DNA from 4 places in the Ensifer sp. ENS11 genome. Region 3 is predicted to be linked to each of the others. Evidence: riboswitches for the same ligand, from Rfam matches in the RefSeq annotation. Region 3 holds a riboswitch; each other region holds the start of a gene.
The links. A riboswitch is a leader RNA that binds a small molecule or an ion and turns the genes downstream of it on or off. The one in region 3 is predicted to bind thiamine pyrophosphate.
Positions count from the first base shown of each region.

Region 1: it holds a riboswitch for thiamine pyrophosphate, as region 3 does, so the genes downstream of both, thiC (phosphomethylpyrimidine synthase ThiC) here and thiB (thiamine ABC transporter substrate binding subunit) in region 3, are expected to answer to the same signal.
Region 2: it holds a riboswitch for thiamine pyrophosphate, as region 3 does, so the genes downstream of both, IB264_RS30960 (ABC transporter permease) here and thiB (thiamine ABC transporter substrate binding subunit) in region 3, are expected to answer to the same signal.
Region 4: it holds a riboswitch for thiamine pyrophosphate, as region 3 does, so the genes downstream of both, thiO (glycine oxidase ThiO) here and thiB (thiamine ABC transporter substrate binding subunit) in region 3, are expected to answer to the same signal.

Region 1 is NZ_JACVAN010000003.1:363,869-368,704, forward strand. Features, by position in the region: gene IB264_RS08705 (Zn-dependent hydrolase) at 1-191, shown strand, start outside; gene thiC (phosphomethylpyrimidine synthase ThiC) at 458-2,281, opposite strand; TPP riboswitch at 2,376-2,507, opposite strand; gene IB264_RS08715 (sigma-54 dependent transcriptional regulator) at 2,685-4,046, opposite strand; gene IB264_RS08720 (sensor histidine kinase) at 4,050-4,836, opposite strand, start outside.
Region 2 is NZ_JACVAN010000028.1:6,149-10,984, forward strand. Features, by position in the region: gene IB264_RS30955 (hypothetical protein) at 1-1,913, opposite strand, end outside; TPP riboswitch at 2,532-2,634, shown strand; gene IB264_RS30960 (ABC transporter permease) at 2,776-3,519, shown strand; gene IB264_RS30965 (ABC transporter substrate-binding protein) at 3,557-4,501, shown strand; gene IB264_RS30970 (hydroxyethylthiazole kinase) at 4,498-4,836, shown strand, end outside.
Region 3 is NZ_JACVAN010000008.1:252,781-257,616, forward strand. Features, by position in the region: gene IB264_RS17995 (ABC-F family ATP-binding cassette domain-containing protein) at 1-1,058, opposite strand, end outside; gene IB264_RS18000 (thiamine diphosphokinase) at 1,062-1,712, opposite strand; partial or broken gene IB264_RS18005 (GNAT family N-acetyltransferase) at 1,799-2,282, opposite strand; TPP riboswitch at 2,417-2,534, shown strand; gene thiB (thiamine ABC transporter substrate binding subunit) at 2,584-3,612, shown strand; gene thiP (thiamine/thiamine pyrophosphate ABC transporter permease ThiP) at 3,644-4,836, shown strand, end outside.
Region 4 is NZ_JACVAN010000028.1:55,056-59,891, forward strand. Features, by position in the region: gene IB264_RS31195 (hypothetical protein) at 27-296, opposite strand; gene IB264_RS31200 (thiamine phosphate synthase) at 512-1,129, opposite strand; gene IB264_RS31205 (thiazole synthase) at 1,126-1,899, opposite strand; gene thiS (sulfur carrier protein ThiS) at 1,902-2,099, opposite strand; gene thiO (glycine oxidase ThiO) at 2,089-3,084, opposite strand; TPP riboswitch at 3,307-3,438, opposite strand; gene IB264_RS31220 (hypothetical protein) at 4,385-4,654, opposite strand.

The DNA of each region.
Region 1 (4,836 bases), on a different contig from region 3:
GCCGGCGGATGACCTCCGGCGCCGGCCACGACGCCCAGATGATCGCGCGCATCGCGCCGGCGGCGATGATCTTCGTGCCGAGCCGCGACGGGATCAGCCACAATCCGCGCGAACACACGGATCCGGCAGATCTCGTCGCCGGTGCCAATGTCCTGCTCGACGTCGCCGTCCGGCTTGCAGGTAGCCCTTAGGGCGCCGGAAGGGGCCGGGTGCGACCTCCTTGGAGCGATCAAGATGCTGATGCGGCAGCAATTCCTCTCACACCGTCATGCTCGGGCTTGACCCGAGCATCCAGCCGGCACCTCTGTGTCAGCCTCGTATCGACAAGCCGGCTGCCTCCAATGTGGATGCTCGGGTCGAGCCCGAGCATGACGAAGAGATGGGCCATTGCGTAAAGAGTGCCGGAGCCCGCCGGGCGCCAGAAGGGGCGGGGTCGCCGCCCCTTCTGGCGTGGTCGTTATCCCCGAACGTCTGCCTCGCTGTCGACCGGCATATAGAGGTCGCCACCCTCACGATACTTGGCCGCCATCGCTTGAAAACCTTCCTTCTGCGCCTCGGCGCGGATGTCGTGCGAGATCCGCATCGAGCAGAATTTCGGCCCGCACATGGAGCAAAAATGCGCGACCTTGTGCGCCTCCTTCGGCAAGGTTTCGTCGTGGAAGGAGCGGGCGGTTTCCGGATCGAGCGACAGGTTGAACTGGTCCTCCCAGCGGAACTCGAAGCGGGCGCGCGACAGGGCGTCGTCGCGGGTGCGGGCCGCCGGGTGCCCCTTGGCGAGATCGGCGGCATGGGCCGCGATCTTGTAGGTGATGACGCCCACCTTGACGTCGTTGCGGTCGGGAAGCCCCAGATGTTCCTTCGGTGTCACATAGCAGAGCATGGCCGTGCCGAACCAGCCGATCATCGCGGCACCGATGCCCGAGGTGATGTGGTCGTAGCCCGGGGCGATGTCGGTCGTCAGGGGCCCAAGCGTATAGAACGGCGCCTCGCCACAGACAGCGAGCTGCTTGTCCATGTTTTCCTTGATCTTGTGCATCGGCACGTGGCCGGGGCCCTCGATCATCACCTGGCAGTCTTTCGCCCAGGCGATCTTCGTCAGCTCGCCCAGCGTTTCCAGTTCGGCAAATTGCGCCGCGTCATTGGCATCGGCGATCGAGCCCGGACGCAGGCCGTCGCCGAGCGAAAACGAGACGTCATAGGCGCGGCAGATGTCGCAGATCTCTTCGAAGTGCTCGTAGAGAAAGCTCTCCTTGTGGTGGTGCAGGCACCATTTCGCCATGATCGAGCCGCCGCGCGAGACGATGCCGGTGACGCGGTCGACGGTCAGCGGGATATAGTGCAGCCGGACACCGGCATGGATGGTGAAGTAATCGACCCCCTGTTCCGCCTGCTCGATCAGCGTATCGCGATAGACTTCCCATGTGAGATCCTCGGCGATGCCGTTGACCTTTTCCAGCGCCTGGTAGAGCGGCACGGTGCCGATCGGCACGGGCGAGTTGCGGATGATCCATTCGCGGATGTTGTGGATGTTGCGGCCGGTCGAAAGGTCCATCACCGTATCGGCGCCCCAGCGGGTGGCCCAGACCATCTTCTCCACTTCCTCGGCCATCGACGAAGTGACGGCGGAGTTGCCGATATTGGCATTGATCTTCACCAGGAAATTCCGGCCGATGATCATCGGTTCGGATTCTGGGTGGTTGATGTTGGCCGGCAGCACGGCGCGGCCGCTGGCAATCTCCTGGCGGACGAATTCGGGCGTGACGTGATCGGGGAGATGGGCGCCAAAGCTTTCGCCGTCGCGTAGCGCGGCGCGTGCAGCGTCGCGGCCAAGGTTCTCGCGGATGGCGACGAACTCCATCTCGGGCGTGATGATGCCGGCCCGCGCATAGGCAAGCTGCGTCACCGCGCGCCGGCCGGTTGCGCGCAGCGGCGCGTGACGGAGGGGAAAGGTCGGCGTCAGCCGGTCGCCGGAGGCAAAGCCGTTGTCTTCCGGCCGCACGTCGCGCCCGTCATAGGCTTCGACATCGCCGCGAGCGATGATCCAGTCGCGGCGCGGTCTTGGCAATCCATCCTCGATGCGGATGTTGGCATCTTCTACGGTGTAGGGACCGGAGGCGTCGTAGACGGTGACCGGCGGCTCGCCCGACGTCGGGTGCAGGGTGATTTCGCGCATGGGAACGCGGATGTCGGGATGGATCGTGCCTGGCTTGTAGACCTTTTTCGAGGCGGGAAGCGGGCCTTTTGTGACCGAGAGTTCTGCGGGTTTGGTGGCAATATTCATGATGAGGCTCCAAGTTTGCGGTTGGAGACCCAGTTCTGAAGCCGGAAGGAAAAGACATGTTTGCCTGAAATTCCGCGCGAATGACGGAATCGTGGCGTCAATGTCTGCACCGTCCCTACGCCAGTATGAACTGGATCAGGTTCAACGGGTCACTGCGCCTCGGTCGGCAAAGCCGATCCGCCCAGCAGTATCTCAGCCCCTTGACGGGACCCCCCTGGTGAATGCCTAGAGATAGCCATCGATCCGGATGCGCCGTCAAGCGTTAATCCGAAGGTTGCGTGTCAGGCCTGTTGATTGCCCGGTAGAGCGTTTCCGGATGAGACGAAGCCGCGGGCACGCTCGTTCTTTTCGTTTTTACGCATTTCCTGACGGAAAACCGCTCCGCACTTTTCCTGGAAATGCGCTAGCGGCCGGACTTCTCTGATCCCCGGCGATCGGCATAATCCGCACGGTTGATGCCGTGCCGCTGCAGCTTGTCATAGAAGGTCTTGCGCGGAATGCCGAGCGCTTCGATCGTCGCCTTGACGTCGCCGTGCTGCGCCCGCAGCGCTTCTTTCAGAATTTCCGCCTCGTAGCGCTCGATCCGCTCGGGCAGGCCGGCACTGGTCGGCGCCGCGGCAATCGGTTGGCCGAGCGAACCTTCGACGCCAAGGGCGACGCGCTCGGCGAAGTGCGAGAGCTCGCGCACATTGCCCGGCCAAGAATGAGACCTCAGATAGTGGCTGACGGCCGGCGAAAGCGTCGGCACGTCGCGCTTGAAACGCTCGGCTGCCCGCGTCAGGAAATGCGAGAAGAGAAGGGGGATATCGTCCCGGCGTTCGCGCAGCGGCGGGATCGACAGGGTGACGACGTTCAGCCGGAAATAGAGATCCTCGCGAAAATCGCCCCGCTGGGCCGGGTCGCCGAGGTCGATCTTGGCCGCGGCGATGACCCGAATATCGACGGGGCGCACGATATTGGTGCCAAGCGGCGTGATCTCACGGGCTTCAAGCACTCGCAGCATCTTGACCTGCGTTGCCGGCGGCATCGCCTCGATCTCATCGAGGAAAAGCGTGCCGCCGCTCGCATGCTCGATACGGCCGACGCGCTTCTTCAGGGCACCGGTGAAGGCGCCGGGCTCGTGGCCGAAAAGCTCGCTCTCGATTACCGTTTCCGGCAGTGCGCCGCAGTTCAGCGCCACGAAGTTGCCGTTGCGGCGCCGGCTCCAATTGTGCAGCAGCGTCGCCACCACCTCCTTGCCGCTGCCGGTTTCGCCGGCAACAAGCACATCCACGTCGGTGTCGGCGATATGCCGCAAGGTCTGGCGCAGCCGTTCCATGACCGGTGTCTGGCCAATCAGCGGCAGGCTCTCACCGGCGACTTCGGCTGCGCGTTTCAGCGCGCGGTTTTCCATCACCAGCCGGCGTTTTTCCAAGGCGCGGCGTGCGCTCTGCACCAGACGGTCGGCGGCAAAGGGTTTCGGGATGAAATCATAGACGCCGTCCTTAATGGCCTGAACGGCCATCGGGATATCGCCGTGGCCGGTGACCAGAATGACGGGCAGGTCGGGGTCGAAATCGGCGATCCGGCGAAACAGCGTGAGGCCGTCGATCCCGGGCATGCGGATATCGCTGATGACGATCCCGCTAAAATCCGGGTTGAGGATTGCGAGCGCTTCCGCCGCGCCGGGAAAGGCGGAGACCGCGAGGCCGGCAAGCTCCAGCGTCTGCTTCATCGCCCGCCTGAGTTCGCTGTCGTCGTCGACGAGGCATACGGATTGCTGCATCGCTCAGGCCCTCTTCAAACGCACGGTGAAGACGGTGCCCTCAGGGCTGGTCTTGACCTCGATGTCGCCGCCATAGTCGGCGACAATCTCCTTGGAGATGGCAAGGCCGAGACCGAGACCTTCATCCTTGGAGGTGTTGAACGGCGTGAAAAGGTCTTCGAGGATATCGGGCCGAATGCCCGGACCATTGTCGGCGACAACAAGCGAAACTGTTTCGGAGGGGCCTAACTCGCACCGCACACGGATCTCAGCGTCTGCCCGATCACCGAGGGCTTCCAGGGCATTCTGCAACAGGTTGATCAGCACCTGTTCCAAGCGGATGCGATTGCCGAGCACGCTGAGGCCGTTATCAGGCAGGTCGATGACGATCGCGTCCATGCGGCCGGCAAAGCGGCTGCGCAGCAGCATTCGAGCGCCTTCGATCACCTCCCGCATCGCCGTCGGTTCGGCGACGAAACGGCCCTTGCGCGCAAAGCTGCGCAGTTCGTCGGTGATGGTGCCGACCCGCTCGGTCAGCGCAGCGATGCTTTCGAGATTTTCGACGGCGGTTTCTTTTTGGCCGCGGTCGAGGAAGGTGCGCGCATTGTCGGCATAGGCGCGGATGGTTGCGACCGGCTGATTGATCTCGTGGGCAACGCCCGCCGCCACCTGTCCGAGGATTGCCAGGCGGTTGGCCTGGACCAGTTCCTGCTGCACCGCCTGCAGCCTCTCGCCCGTGCGCCTGTGGTCGGCGATCTCGGTTTCGAGGTGATCGCGGGCGAGGCTTAGGTCCTGTGTGCGCTCGGCCACT
Region 2 (4,836 bases), on a different contig from region 3:
AAATTATCCTCTCCGTCAAGCTGGCCGGCCACGTCAAGATCGACAGTTTGGAAATCCTTATCAGTCCAATCTACCGTGAGCAACGCACCCGATAGCGTCCGCACGCTCACGTTCTGATGTTCGAGTAGCTTTCTGCCGGTTAAGGACAATCGCCTTACGTTTTCGCGTGCGGCCGGCAAAAGAATAGAGGCCTTGACTTTGCTCGACCAAGTTCCCGATTCATCGGCGGAATGAAATCCGTCGACAGTTGTTTTTATGCCCGAACGCCAGGGTGTGAAGTACAACGGGAAGCCATCGCTCGAAGTCAGCGCCGGTCGCTCATTTGGTTCCGACAGAGAAATGGGCCAAACAAATCTTCCCTCTCCTGCCGTACTAATCGCTCGGAGTGCGTTCATGAAGGGGTCGCGTTCGATAGAGTAACGGCTCAGCCGCTCAGAGGCCTCTTGAAAATAGGTCATCTCATCAACCCAAAAGCTACAAATCTCGGGAAGCGCTTCGGATTGAACATTCGCCAGCGTGGATTCAAAAAGTAGGAATGCCTGCGCAAGCCACCTTTCACGGTCACTCATAACGGGAATCTCTGAGCCTGACAGAAGGGAGAAGTACTCCTCCCGGGTGTGGCATGGCCGAGAAAATCCGCAGCGCGAATAAGGTGCGGCACCGGCGAGAATGCAAGGGATTCCCGCCGCTGAAGCTTCGATACCAATCGTTCCCCGGACGGTAATTATAAGATCTGACATCGAAAAACACTCCACAGCGCCTTGGCTAGCATCAGCAAAGTGTATGTTACTTACCTCAGCATATTGTTCCCGTAGCTGGTCAATTAGCCCAGTGCGGTCATAGACCTTATCAAGCGGATGTGGGCGGATTATCCAGTTCTTTGATTCATCGCACGCTGCGAAAGACAAGGTCTCCCTCAGCCACTCCGAGTGATCACGGAAAACTTGAGCGTCAGAGCATGGGATATCGGAAAAAGTATGCGCAAAGACAGATACGATTGGCTTCCCGTCACGCCAGGGGTATCTGTTCGCAAAGTAACGTTTCAAGAGAGGTCTAGCGCCAGCTGCTGATAGCGATGTCGGGATAGTGCTCCATCCTTTGGTTGGTACTGCAAGCGTTGAGTGCCCGTATGCCCACGGACTGTTTTTTAACGCTTCTTTCGACGCTTCAAAAGCCGCTGCATTCGCTCGCGCTTTTGTTGCCCCAAACGGCTCGTCGGCAGAAGGCGCTAACCGCCAGACAGAAACAGTTCGGCCAGTGAAAAAGTTGTAGATTGGGATCGCTCTCAACGTAGCATGATGACATGCAAGTCGCCATGGATTGTAATCCATGTGCCCAGCAACTACGGCAACAACATTTTCAGTATTGAAGAACGTCGATAAATACTCATCGACGTATTTGGCCTCTAGCGTAGCTTCAAAGATCTCACGGCCGAACCCTTCGCATGAAGGAATGAGACCAGCCCGTAAGGCGCTTTCATAAGCACATGTCAGGATATGCGCTCTAGATTTGTCAACGTCGTTTATGAAATGTCGGGCCTCATTATCATCTTGTAGCATGTCTTCTATGATTGTGAATGCTTTTCGAAAAGTACCGCCGAATTCTCTCTCAAAGTCGTCTTTGGAAAGATATATAACCTCGTGGACGCCGTGAGCCCTAGCAATCTCCCGAATAGCGCTGATGTTCAATTTCGGGCATGATTGCGCAACGACGGAAGTATTTAAACAAAAGCCGACAATCTTGCACTTTTTCTCAAGTTGTAAACCTTTTGCTATCAGGAGAGAATACAATAAATACTCTATCCAATCGTGAGTTAGGTCTATCAGTATGACGCCATCATTCGTTATTTCGGGAAACGCTTCCCATTGACGAGCTGTGACATCGAGAAACGTTTTATACCAAGTGGCATTCATATCTGCTATCATAAACCTACAACCGGCGTCCCGAGGCCCTCTAATATATCTCAGCGAAATCAGATCATTGCAATTCTGTGTCTTACTTAAGACTAACCGGAGATGCCGCTGATTTGGACTGATTTCATCCGAGCAGATTATGCCCGACGGGAGAGCCGCCGCGCAAGCGACCTACTGGTTGCGGAACGCAGTTAATTGCAGTTTTTCTAGCGGCGGTCGTTTGTGGACATATTTCTGTGGAAATAGGACCGTTGGGCAGAGCTCGCGCAACGCACCTAAAGAGGATAAATTCTTCGGGCGCATTACGGGTCGCTTTGCTTGGACTTCTCGGAGTAACCTTTGGCGCCGACGCGCACGTCATGGCGGTCTGAATAGCCTCCGCAGGTGTAAGGCACGTCGCTGGCGGCTGTCCGGGTCTTAAGCGTCGACGTAGCCACTCTCCACGAATTCTTGGCTGTCTTTGGAATTCGAGCTGCAGCGGTTGTCAACGTTCACCTCAATGTGTGCGCCGTTTGAGCGGGATTCGTAGTTAAGTCGGCAATTCTGGAATCTTCGCCTTTTCTAGGCAGAATCGTCGAAGTCGCGTTGACAGTCACCTGGGATTCTTTCATAAAATCAGACCATTCCGAGGGGAGCACAATGCAGTGCTGAGATGGCGGTGAGCCGGACCCTTGAACCTGATCCGGGTCATGCCGGCGTAGGAACGGGAAAAGAGCCGCTTTCGGCAAACTAATCGCGTCTTCGCTTTCACCTGGGTCTCCGTGATATTTTGTCTGGAGATCGATCGATGCTGTCTTTTGCCAAGTTGCCGCCGGATGGAGGGTTTGCATTTTGTCCGGGTTGCTGCGTCGGCTGACCGGCGATGGGCTTGGCTTTCACATTTGTTCGTAGCCTTGCTGTGCTTGCTGTCCTCTGGCAAGGGGCGGTCGTCGTCTTTGCGCCGCCGCGCTATCTGTTACCAACGCCGATCGAGGTACTGGCCGTCTTTGCGCGGCAGCCGGGATTTCTGCTTGAGCAGAGCTTGGTGACGATCGCGGAAATGCTGGCCGGGCTCGCGGTCGGCACGGCGTTCGGCGTTGCGACGGCTATCGGGCTGGCGGCTTTTCCGCGGCTTGGAAAGCTCGCCTGGCCCTTCGTGCTCGTCCTCCAGGCCTTTCCCGTTTTCGTCATCGCACCTTTGCTGGTGCTGTGGTTCGGCTTCGGCATGGCCTCGAAGATCGTGATGGCGGCGATCATCATCTTCTTTCCCGTCGTTTCCGCTTTCTCGGACGGCCTACGCCGTACCGACGCGCAGATCCTCGATGCCGTCGCGCTGACCCAGGCGAGCCACTGGCAGGCGCTAAGGCTCGTGCGACTGCCTCTGGCGTTGCCGGGGCTCGTTACCGGCCTGCGCGTTGCGGCTCCCTTGGCGCCGCTCGGCGCTGTCGTCGGCGAATGGGTTGGCGCCTCGGCCGGGCTCGGTTTTGTTATCGTCCAGGCAAATGCCCGCATGCAGACCGATGTCGTCTTCGCTGCGATGGCCATTCTTGCCGTACTTGTCGTCGCCCTCAGGCTGCTCGTCGATGAGGCAACCCGTCCATTCGCGCACTGGGCGCGGGAAACCTGAATTTCTGAGATCAATTGGGAGAGTTCATAACATCATGATCCGTAAATCTCTGCTTTCCGCCAGCCTCGCACTCGGCGTCGTCTTTTCGGCCGGCTCAGCAACTGCCGCTGAAAAGCTGACAGTGATGCTGGAGTGGTTCGTCAATCCCGACCACGCGCCGATCGTTGTCGCCAATGAACTCGGTCTGTTCGAAAATGCGGGGCTCGAGGTCCAACTCGTACCACCCGCCGACCCATCAAGTGTACCGCGACTGGTCGCAGCCGGGCAGGCGGATATCGGCGTGCACTACCAGCCGAACCTTTATCTCGATCAAGCCGCAGGCCTGCCGCTTGTTCGCATTGGCACTCTGGTCGAGACGCCGCTCAACACCGTCACCGTCCTTGACGTCGGTCCGATCCGCAGCCTTGCCGATCTGAAGGGCAAGAAGATCGGCTTTTCCGTGTCCGGTTTCGAGGATGCGATGCTCGGCCGAATGCTCGCCTCGGCCGGTCTCAAGAAAGAAGACGTCGAGCTCGTCAACGTCAACTTCGCCCTGTCTCCGTCGCTGATCGCCGGTAAGGTCGATGCAACGATCGGCGGCTTCCGGAATTTTGAACTGACGCAGATGCGGATTGAGGGACATGAGGGCCGGTCCTTCTTTCCCGAAGAGCATGGCGTGCCTGTCTATGACGAACTTGTCTTCGTCGCCGATAAGGCAAAACTTGCCGACAAGCGCTTGCGGCCCTTCCTCGCCGCAGTGGAGCGGGGTGCGATCTTCCTCACCAACCATCCGGATGAAGCCTGGAAGCTGTTCATCAGGGCCTATCCGAATCTTGACGACGAACTCAACCGTAGCGCATTCACGGACACGCTGCCGCGGTTCGCCAAAAGGCCGGCGGCGCTCGATCGTGGTCGATACGAGCGGTTTGGGGCGTTTCTCGCCGAAAGTGGCTTGATCGGTAAGGCACCTGCTGTCGACGATATCGCGGTGGAAATTCGATGACGGGCACGTCGGGCTTCGTCGAAAATGCTGCTGCATCGCTGGCGCTTGTGCGGGAGCAGCGCCCGCGGGTGCATTGCCTGATGAACACGGTGGTGCAGAAGTTTGTAGCCGATGGGTTAGCAGCGCTGGGTGCGATCCCCTCGATGACATCGACACCGGAGGAGGTCGAGGCTTTTGCCCGCCGCGCCGATGCGCTCGTCGTCAATCTCGGTACGCTTGATGAAGAGCGCCGGAGGGCGATCCGTTTGGCAGCGGCGGTTGCGCGCGATGCCGACAAGCCGTGGATCGTCGATCCCGTGCATTGCGACTATTCGCCGTCGCGGCTTGTCTTCGCC
Region 3 (4,836 bases):
TTCTGGTCGAGCGTCGCCATCTCAAGATTGGTGCCGAGTTTCACCGTGCCGGTATCCGGCTCGATCTGCCCGGTCAGCATCTTCAAAAGCGTCGTCTTGCCGGCACCGTTCGGGCCGACAAGGCCGATCCGGTCGCCACGGTGCACGCGAATGGAAAACGGCGCAACGATCGTCCGCTCGCCGTAAGCCTTGGTGATCTTCTCCGCCTCGATCACCAGCTTGCCCGATTCCTTGGCGTCGGAAGCCGCCGCCTGAACGGAGCCCTGCGGCCCCTTGTGGCCGCGATGGCGCGAGCGCATGTCCTGCAATTCGCCGAGACGACGCATGTTGCGCTTGCGCCGGGCGGTAACGCCGTAGCGCAGCCAATGCTCCTCGCGCTCGATCGCCTTGCCGAGCTTGTGCTGCTCCAGCTCTTCCGCCTCCAGCACCTCGTCGCGCCAGGCCTCGAAATGGCCGAAGCCGCGGTCGAGCCGGCGGGATTGGCCGCGATCGAGCCAGACCGTCGCGTTCGAGACCTTTTCGAGGAAGCGCCGGTCGTGCGAGATCAGCACCAGGGCCGAACGGCTGCGGGTCAGCTCGTCTTCGAGCCATTCGATCGTCGGCAGATCGAGATGGTTGGTCGGCTCGTCGAGCAGCAGGATATCCGGCTCCGGCGCCATCACCCGGGCAAGCGCTGCGCGGCGCGCCTCGCCGCCGGAAAGGCGTGCCGGGTCTTCTTCGCCGGTCAGACCCAGGTGCTGCAGTAGGTAAGCGACGCGATACGGGTCGTCGCTTGGGCCAAGGCCCGACTCGGCATAGGCCTGCACCGTGTCGTAGCCTTCGAAATCCGGTGCCTGGGGCAGGTAGCGAACGGTCGAGGACGGATGGCGGAAGACCTCGCCCGATTGCGCTTCGGCAAGACCGGCGGCGATCTTCATCAGCGTCGATTTGCCGGAACCGTTGCGCCCGACAAGGCAGATGCGATCCCCCGGCTCCACCTGCAGGTTGGCGCCGGCCAGAAGCGGCGTGCCACCGAAGGTCAGGAAGATATCGTCGAGTTTCAGAATGGGAGGCGCCAAGGCTCAGGCTCCGGAAAGGTCATAGGGGCGGGCGAGAACGATCGCCCGGCCGGTGTCGAGGGAAATGCGAAGGGGACCCTCCGCGACATTGGAAACGGTGCGCGAAGACCCGAACGGCAACGTGAAATCGGTGAGCGGATAACGCGCGTTGACGATCGTAAGCCCGATGAGATCGGTCAGTCCGAGGATCGAGAATAGGCTGCCCTTCGGCAGATCGATTTCGATCTCGCCTGCAAGCAGCGGATAGGCCTCCTCCTCACCCGAGGTCATGAACACCGGCAACCCACGTTCGGCCAGCGAAGCAGCCTGAAGCAGGTGCAGGAAGGCATGGTCGCTGCGTGATCCTCCGAGCGCGCCGGCAAAGATCAAGGCTTCGGCGCCACGCGACAGCGCCGCCTCGACAGCGATTTCGCCATCGGTCGCAGCCTTGGCGGCGGGATAGGGCTCGCGCGGGACATCGGCAAATTCCGCGAGCAGCGCCTCCTCGGTCGAATCGAAATCGCCCACCCAGACGTCGGGGGTCACGGATAGCACCCGCGCATGCCGCATGCCGCCATCGGCCGCAACGAAGCGGCTGCCTGCGAGCTGGCGCGCAAGGCGATCGGTCGGGGTCAGTGCACCGCCGAGCAGAATGGTGAAGGTGGATCGGGCCATGGCAAAGCCCATAGCGCAAAGGCACGGGCAAGGAAAAGCAAGAAAACCGAACAAGGGCGCGATCCGGCGATTTTGCGTCCTCGTTGTCAGTGATCTTCGGGCAAGGTATCGGGAAACAGCATCTCCGCATAGATCCCGGGGTTGGAATCGGGGATCTCGATGGCGCCGACCGTGCGTCGGTAGAATTCGGCCGGGCCGACGCCGCCGATGATGGCGTAACCGTAGCCTGCGTCACGCATCGCCGTCAGGCTCACGCGCAAGAGCGCCTCGCCGATCCCCGTCCGCGCATGGCCTCGTCGACGCCCGTCGGCCCGAAGAAACCGAGCGCTGTGACATCGTGGCAGGCAAAGCCGACGATCCGGTCCTCGAACACCGCGATGTGCATGCACGTCGGCGTCGATCTGAAGGCCGCCTCCGCCTCGCCCGCCCAGCCGGAGCCAAATGTCTGCTCGATCCAGGGAACAACAAGCTTCGTTCGGGTGCCATTGCGCGGTGAATGCCGATACCGTCAGCAAGCGGTGATCTCGCTTGTGCCGGCAGTGCATAAAGGCGAACGAGCATGTCAGTCATCGCAGGCTCCTTCGGCGTCTGCAAACTCTGCCGACGATTTTACCCCATGCGCCGCGGCGCGAAAATGCGGGGCGGGCGCTTTTGCCGTCCTCAAACTTCGCTTGCCATCAAACCGGCTCGGCGGTAAATCTCTACCCGCTCTAACGGGGTGCCTTCCGACCGCATGGCGGCCGAAGGCTGAGAGGCGTTGAACGCCAACCCGCGGAACCTGATCCGGCTCATACCGGCGGAGGGATTAGACGCGATCGGATCGATACGCCCTTTTCCCATGCAACATCATTTTTAGGGAGAGGTGCCTGCCATGTCCAATTCATCGCAACTCAAGGTTCTTAGCCGGCTAGCGCTTGCCGCGACGGCAGGACTTGTCTTCGCGGCCAATGCCGTTGCTGCCGACAAGACGCTGACCGTCTACACCTATGAAAGCTTCATCACCGAATGGGGGCCGGGTGCCAAGGTCGCCGAAGCTTTCGAGAAGACCTGCGAATGCAAGGTCACCTATGTCGGCGTCGCCGATGGCGTCGAGCTTCTGACCCGCCTCAAGCTCGAAGGCGCGGCCTCCAAGGCCGACATCGTGCTCGGCCTCGATACAAACCTCGTCGCCGAGGCCAAGGCCACCGGCTTCTTCGCGCCGCACGGCATCGAGCCTGCCAACGTCAAGGTACCCGGCGACTTCACCGACGACACCTTCCTTCCCTATGACTACGGCCATTTCGCCGTCGTCTACGACACCCAGACCTTGAAGACGCCGCCGAAGAGCCTGAAGGAACTGGTCGAAGGCGACGCCTCTCAGAAGATCGTCATCGAGGATCCGCGCACCTCGACGCCGGGCCTCGGTCTGCTTCTCTGGGTCAAGGCCGTCTATGGCGACGAAGCCGGCGCCGCCTGGGCCAAGCTCAAGGACAGGGTACTGACCGTAACGCCGGGCTGGTCGGAAGCCTATGGCCTCTTCACCAAGGGCGAAGCGCCGATGGTGCTTTCCTACACCACGTCGCCCGCCTACCACATGGTGGCGGAAAACACCGACCGCTACCAGGCGGCCGAATTCTCGGAAGGTCACTACATCCAGATCGAAGTTGCCGGCATGACCAAGAGCGCCAAGGAGCCGGAGCTTGCCAAGCAGTTTCTCGCCTTCATGACCGGCCCGGAGTTCCAGTCGATCATTCCGACGACCAACTGGATGATGCCGGTCGCGGCGACCAAGGAGCCGCTGCCGGAGGCTTTTAGCAAGCTGGTCAATCCGGAGAAGACTTTCCTGCTGCCGTCGGAAGAGGTGGCGGCGAACCGCAAGGCCTGGATCGACGAATGGCTGGCCGCCATTAGCAAGAACTGAGGCGCATTTGTTCGCGCCTGCCGAAAATCGCATCACGATGACCGCCGGGACTTTAAGTCTCGGCGGTATCCTGCTGTTTGTCGGCCTGGCGATTGCAGCCCTTTTGCTCCAGAGCGGTGACTTCGGCAACAGCGTGCTGTTCGATGCCTATATCTGGCGGGTAACGCGCTTCACCTTGCTGCAGGCGAGCCTTTCGACGCTGCTTTCCGTTGTTCTTGCCATCCCGATCGCACGGGCGCTTGCGCGCCGGCCGAGCTTTCCCGGCCGCGTCTGGGTTCTGCGGGTGATGGCCCTGCCGCTCGGCCTGCCCGTGCTTGTCGGCGCGCTCGGGCTGATCGAGATCTGGGGCCGGCAGGGCGCGCTCAACACCGCCCTCGCCGGCCTCGGGCTGCAGCAGCCGATCAGCATCTACGGCCTTTTCGGCATCCTGCTCGCCCACGTCTTCTTCAACATGCCGCTTATCGCACGTCTCTTTCTCGCCGGGCTCGAGCGCATCCCTTCGGAATACTGGAGAACCGCCGCCAATCTCGGCATGCCGCCAGCCGCACTCTTCCGCTTTGTCGAGTGGCCGGTCCTTCGGGGATTGCTGCCAGGTGCTGCCGGCCTCGTCTTCATGCTCTGCGCCACCAGCTTCACGCTGGTGCTGACGCTCGGCGGCGGGCCTGCCGCCAGCACCATCGAGGTCGCGATCTACCAGGCGCTGCGCTTCGATTTCGACCCGCCGCGGGCGATCGCCCTGTCCGCCCTACAGATCGTCATGACCGGAGCCCTGCTCCTGGCTCTAACGCGTGTCGCGACCGAACCTGCACAAAGCGCAACCGCGGGCAAAATCTCCAGACGCTATGATGCAGGAACCGGCCTCTCCCGGACGTCCGACGCCGGCTGGATCCTGTTCTCGCTGCTCTTCATCGGCGCACCGCTGATCGCCGTCGTCGGTTCCGGCCTGCGTGCGGATCTGGTGAAGCTTGCCGGCGACCCGACCGTGCATCGTGCTCTCGTCACCAGCATTGTCATCGCCGTCCTCTCGGCATTCTTTTGCGTCACCATGGCCGCCGCGATGATCCGCGCCGCCGGCATCGTCGTGGCGCGTCGCCACGCCCCGACCTTGGCCAGGGCATTTGCGGGCACTGTCACCGCCAGCACGTCGCTGGTGCTGCTGGTGCCGCCGGTCGTGCTCGGTGCGGGATGGTTTCTGCTCCTGCGCCCCTTCGGCGATGTCGCCCG
Region 4 (4,836 bases), on a different contig from region 3:
CATCTGCTGGCTGGGTGTTCGACCAATTATGCCGCCCGCGCCAAAGGTAGCGGGTAACCGGCAAGTGCCGAGAACTTCCGTGCTAAGTCGGAAGCGATCGCCGGATCAACGTGCATTTCGCCAAGGAACGAGATCTGAAGGTTCTCGTCTACCTCGGAAAAAAAGGAGAACGCCGACGCATCGAAATTGACTGCGCTGGCAGGATCGGAAATCTTGGATGCCAATTGCTCAGCCGAAAGCTTCGTCCCATAAGGGGCGTTGACAGTCGACAAAACCTTTACTGCAACAATAGACATCTTCCTCGACCACAGCACCTTCAGGTTTCTATATACCTTGACGATGCTTGCGAAACAAGGATCGTCGGTGACTACGCCGTCACACGTTAGCCTCGCGGCACTCTTCTAGGCATCTATATTCGGTCGATTTTCCGTTGTGGCGGCTTTTCTGAGGGTGAGGCTCATCTGGGGACGGTGCTCGGCCGTGGTCGCCGGCTGGGAAACGAAGATCTCGTTCAAGCTGGCGCAATGCGCCATCGTGAGGTTGCAGCGATCCATCGCCTAGTTCTGTCCTCGGGATCCTGGCTACGTGTAATGTCGGTCACGACCGCGGCACAATCCGCGCCATGGGTGAGGACGCCATCAATGCGTTCAAGGTTCAGTCCACCGATCGCAACCAGTGGGGTCGGTCCGATTTTCTTCTTCCATGTGGCGAGGCGAGCAAGTCCCTGCGGCTCCCATTTCATCTTTTTGAGAACGGTCGGATAGACCGGACCCAACGCGACATAGTCGGGCGCGACTGACAGCGCCATATCGAGTTCGGCCTCGTCATGTGTGCTGATGCCGAGCTTAAGGCCGGCCCCACGGATCGCGGCCACGTCAGCTTGCGCCAGATCTTCCTGGCCGAGATGAACGAAATCGCAGCCTTCGTCGATCGCCATGCGCCAATGGTCGTTGACGACAAGTTGGCAACCGTGTCTCTCGCATATGGTTCTGGCGATGCGGATATCGCTACGGACTTCGCTATCGGGTCTTTCCTTGATGCGAAGCTGGACCAGCCTCACTCCAATTGGAACGAGGCGTTCGACCCAATTCGCGCTGTCGACAATGAGGTAGAAGGGATCGAGCTTCATGAGAAGACCGCCTTTCCGATCACCGGGGTGGAGGGGACTGCCATGTCTCTCGGTTCGAGCATGCCGGCTTCAAAAGCCAGCCGACCGGCCTCGATCGCCTTGGCAAAACCCGATGCCATCACGGCCGGATTTCCGGCACCGGCCACCGCGGTATTCAGGAGCACGGCATCGAAACCGAGCTCCATCACTGTCGTTGCATGCGAAGGGCGGCCGATGCCCGCATCGACAATCAGAGGCACGTCCGGGAAATGCGCGCGCATCGACCGCAAGGCGGACGGATTTTGCGGCCCCATGGCACTGCCGATCGGAGCGCACCAGGGCATCAACACGCGGCAGCCAGCTTCCAGCAGGCGCTCGGCGACAACCAGATCGTCGGTCGTATAGGGAAAGACCTCGAAGCCTTCGTTCGAAAGGATCCGTGCGGCTTCGACCAGCGAGAACACATCCGGCTGCAATGTGTCGTGATTGCCGATCACTTCGAGCTTGATCCAGTTCGTCTTGAAAACCTCGCGCGCCATCTTAGCAGTGAGCACCGCCTCCTTGGTGGTGTGGCAGCCGGCGGTGTTCGGCAGTATTTTCGTCCCGAGCTCGCGGATCAGTTCGAAAAACGCACCTCCGGCTTTGCCGCCGGCCGTCTCTCTCCTCAACGAGACCGTGATGATTTGTGTCCCTGAAGCCCGCACCGCGTCCGAAAGCACGGCTGGAGATGGATAGCCCGCTGTGCCCAGGAGCAGTCGGGAGGTGATTTCCGTGTCGTAGACTTGCAGCATGGTCAGCCACCTTTCATCGGCGAGAGAATTTCGATGCGATCATGATCGCGTAAGCGCCATCGATCGCGGTCGGCCGCGTGAACGAGTTCGCCGTTGACAGCGGTCGCCAGCCAGCTTCCTTCATAGTCGAGTGCAGCCATCAGTTCGGCGAGCGTCGAGCAGGCGACCTCGTGCTCTTCGCCATTGACGTTAAGGTTCATCATAGAACTCCGATCTGTGGTCCGGGTTGAGCAGAAGTTCGGCAACGTCGTGCGCAAGAGCCGGCGAGAGCAGGAAACCATGCCGATACATACCGTTCACGGAATAGATCGAACCGCTTTTCGTGATCCTTGGCAGATTGTCGGGGTAGGCGGGGCGAATGCCAGTTCCGGTTTCGGTGATCTGCGCTTCGCCGAAGGCCGGGTGCAGGGCGTAGGCTGCGTTTAAGAGCTCCATCAGCGACCGTGCAGTGATAGGACCGGACAATTCGCTCTCTATCATTGTTGCCCCGACCATGAAGACGCCCTGGCGGCGTGGAACGACATAGATGGGGTGTCGAGGATGCAGGAAGCGCACTGGACGCGACAGTTGAATGTCGCCGGTGCGCAGATAGAGCATCTCGCCACGCACGCCCCGCAGTGCCGCGTCATCCGGGAGCCTGGCAGGGCCTGTGCAGTCAATATGCGAATCGACACGGCGATCGACGGTGGCATCGGTCGCCTGGCCGAAATGAAAACGCACCCCCATGGCCATTAATGTGTCATGGAGTGAAGGCAGCGCCTCTCTCGGATCGAGATGCGCTTCCCTCGGGAAGTGGAGTGCACGAGAAAAACGGCCGGCGAGATCGGGTTCCAGTTCGGCTATCTGGTCTGCATCAAGCCATCTGTGCCCTTTGGTTCGCGCCGCGAAGCGATCGAGCTCGCGTGTATCGCGCGCGGCGGCGACGACAAGTGTCCCCTCTTGCACGACCTTGTCGGGCAGCGCCGTCTTCCACCACTCGATGGCTGTCGCGCCGACGCGTTCGACTTTCTCGTCGGCACTTTCGCGCTCACACCAGGGCGCCAGCATGCCGCCCGCAAACCAGGATGCGCCGGCGCCAATCCGTTTTGAACGTTCGAAGACGTCGACCTCAATGCCGCGTCGCGCCAGTTCGTATGCGGTGACAAGGCCGATGACACCCGCTCCGTTGATCAGCACCTGCCTCATTTGGCAGCCGTTCGAGCTGTTACCTGGCCGGAGCTGTAGGGCCATTCATCCATGCGCCGCACCGCTAACGGGCGTCGATGTTGCCGTCTATGTCCGCGGTTTGGCTCGTGTACGACATCTGAAAAAACCATTGGTCGGCTCCAACCTTGACGTTTGGAGACCCAGATCTTGGCGCTGGAAAGATAGAGACACGTCCACGCGATCGCAAAGGAGCTGTCGCAACTGCCGTCGTTCCCACCGTCCCTACGCCAGCATGAACTGGATCAGGTTCAACGGGTCATTGCGCTGCGGTCGAAAGAGCCGATCCGCCCAGCAATATCTCAGCCCCTTGTCGGGACTCCCCTGGTGAATGAACCGAGTTGAACGGCCAATGCCGTGCTTTGTCAAGCGTTGTTAGTTTATTCCCAACGGGGCTAAAGCGTCATCCACATACCTTAGACTCAACGCGTATCGCGCCGAGAGGAGCAACATGAGCCGGCGCATCAATGCGGCGGGCCTCGCGCTCGTCTAGCGGCGGGAAGGCATCAAGGAGCATGCGTTTAGTAGAAAAGGCGCTGCAGCGTGAGTTTTGCTCTCAGGCAAGTGGAGGCATCGTCTGCCACACAACAATCAATGGTCTCGAATGTTCTCAAGCGATTCCTTTCTCGCTTCTTCATTGATGTCGCTCAGAGACCTTTCATGGTTGGTGCCGTCCGTGGAAGTGACAATACACACATTTCCCAAGCACACCGTCGTGTTCGCCTGCGCGGGCGCGCGCGAGGCGATGAGAGCCACTGCGATTCATGCAGTTCGACCATTTCTCCTCAGTAGGGCGCCGTCCTGGAGCCATGAGAGTCCCCCGTTTTTGAGTGGTTCACGGTGCAAGCCCGGTCGGAAAATGGCCAGCATCCAATAAAAAGGAATCCGAATGGCGCCATATCTGTGCAGAAAATTCGCTCGGCCGCGAAAGGGCGGTCAATGCAAGCAACTTCACCTCCGTCATGGTCGCGCTCGATCGCTATGGCGACATGTTTGGTCTCGATAAGTCCCGTCGCCTGCTGCTCGCAGCACGGACATGAACGTGCCGACTTCCGATTCTATCGCGAGGTCTGGGGACCGACGCCGGCGCTGAATTAACGAGCACATGCATATCGGATCGGGCCTCGGATGCGGAATATTTTCAGCTGTCTCTGGGGCATCTCGATGACGGCGTGGCCGTTGCGCGGCCACGCTGACCGGAGTATGCCTGGCGTAGTGTGATCCCAGTCGAGGGCCGAGAGTGGGGCAGCGCGTCACTCTGCGGTGTTGAGCAACACATCGCCTAGTGCAGCATACTGGTCGGTTGCTGTTCGCTCTGAATTCGACGTGTTGGGCTCGCCCGCCTACAGAACCAGCGACCGCACTCTGTTAACGCCAACTCATCCGTATTGCCGAACCTAAATTCATCCATCAGGAATTTTGCGAGGCGGCCAGCGCGGATGTCTTGGCGCGGGATCCTCGTTTCGAAGCAAATGCGATCGAATATCCTTTGAAGTGTATCGAGCTGTTCGGGTGCGAGTTCAAAACCTGACTGGTCAAAGTGAATAGCCATTTAGACCTCCCTTCTTGAGCTACCGCCTTCACCGACGAGAGAAAGATAGCGAAATCTTTAATTGGCTCCAAGTGAGCAAAAGTTGAGATTTGCGTGCGTCGAACTGCTGCTGGTAGCGGGGAATCCGGCTCAGAGCCCACAGAGAAGCGGCGCTTATAAAAGGCGCCGCGGGAACGACAGCG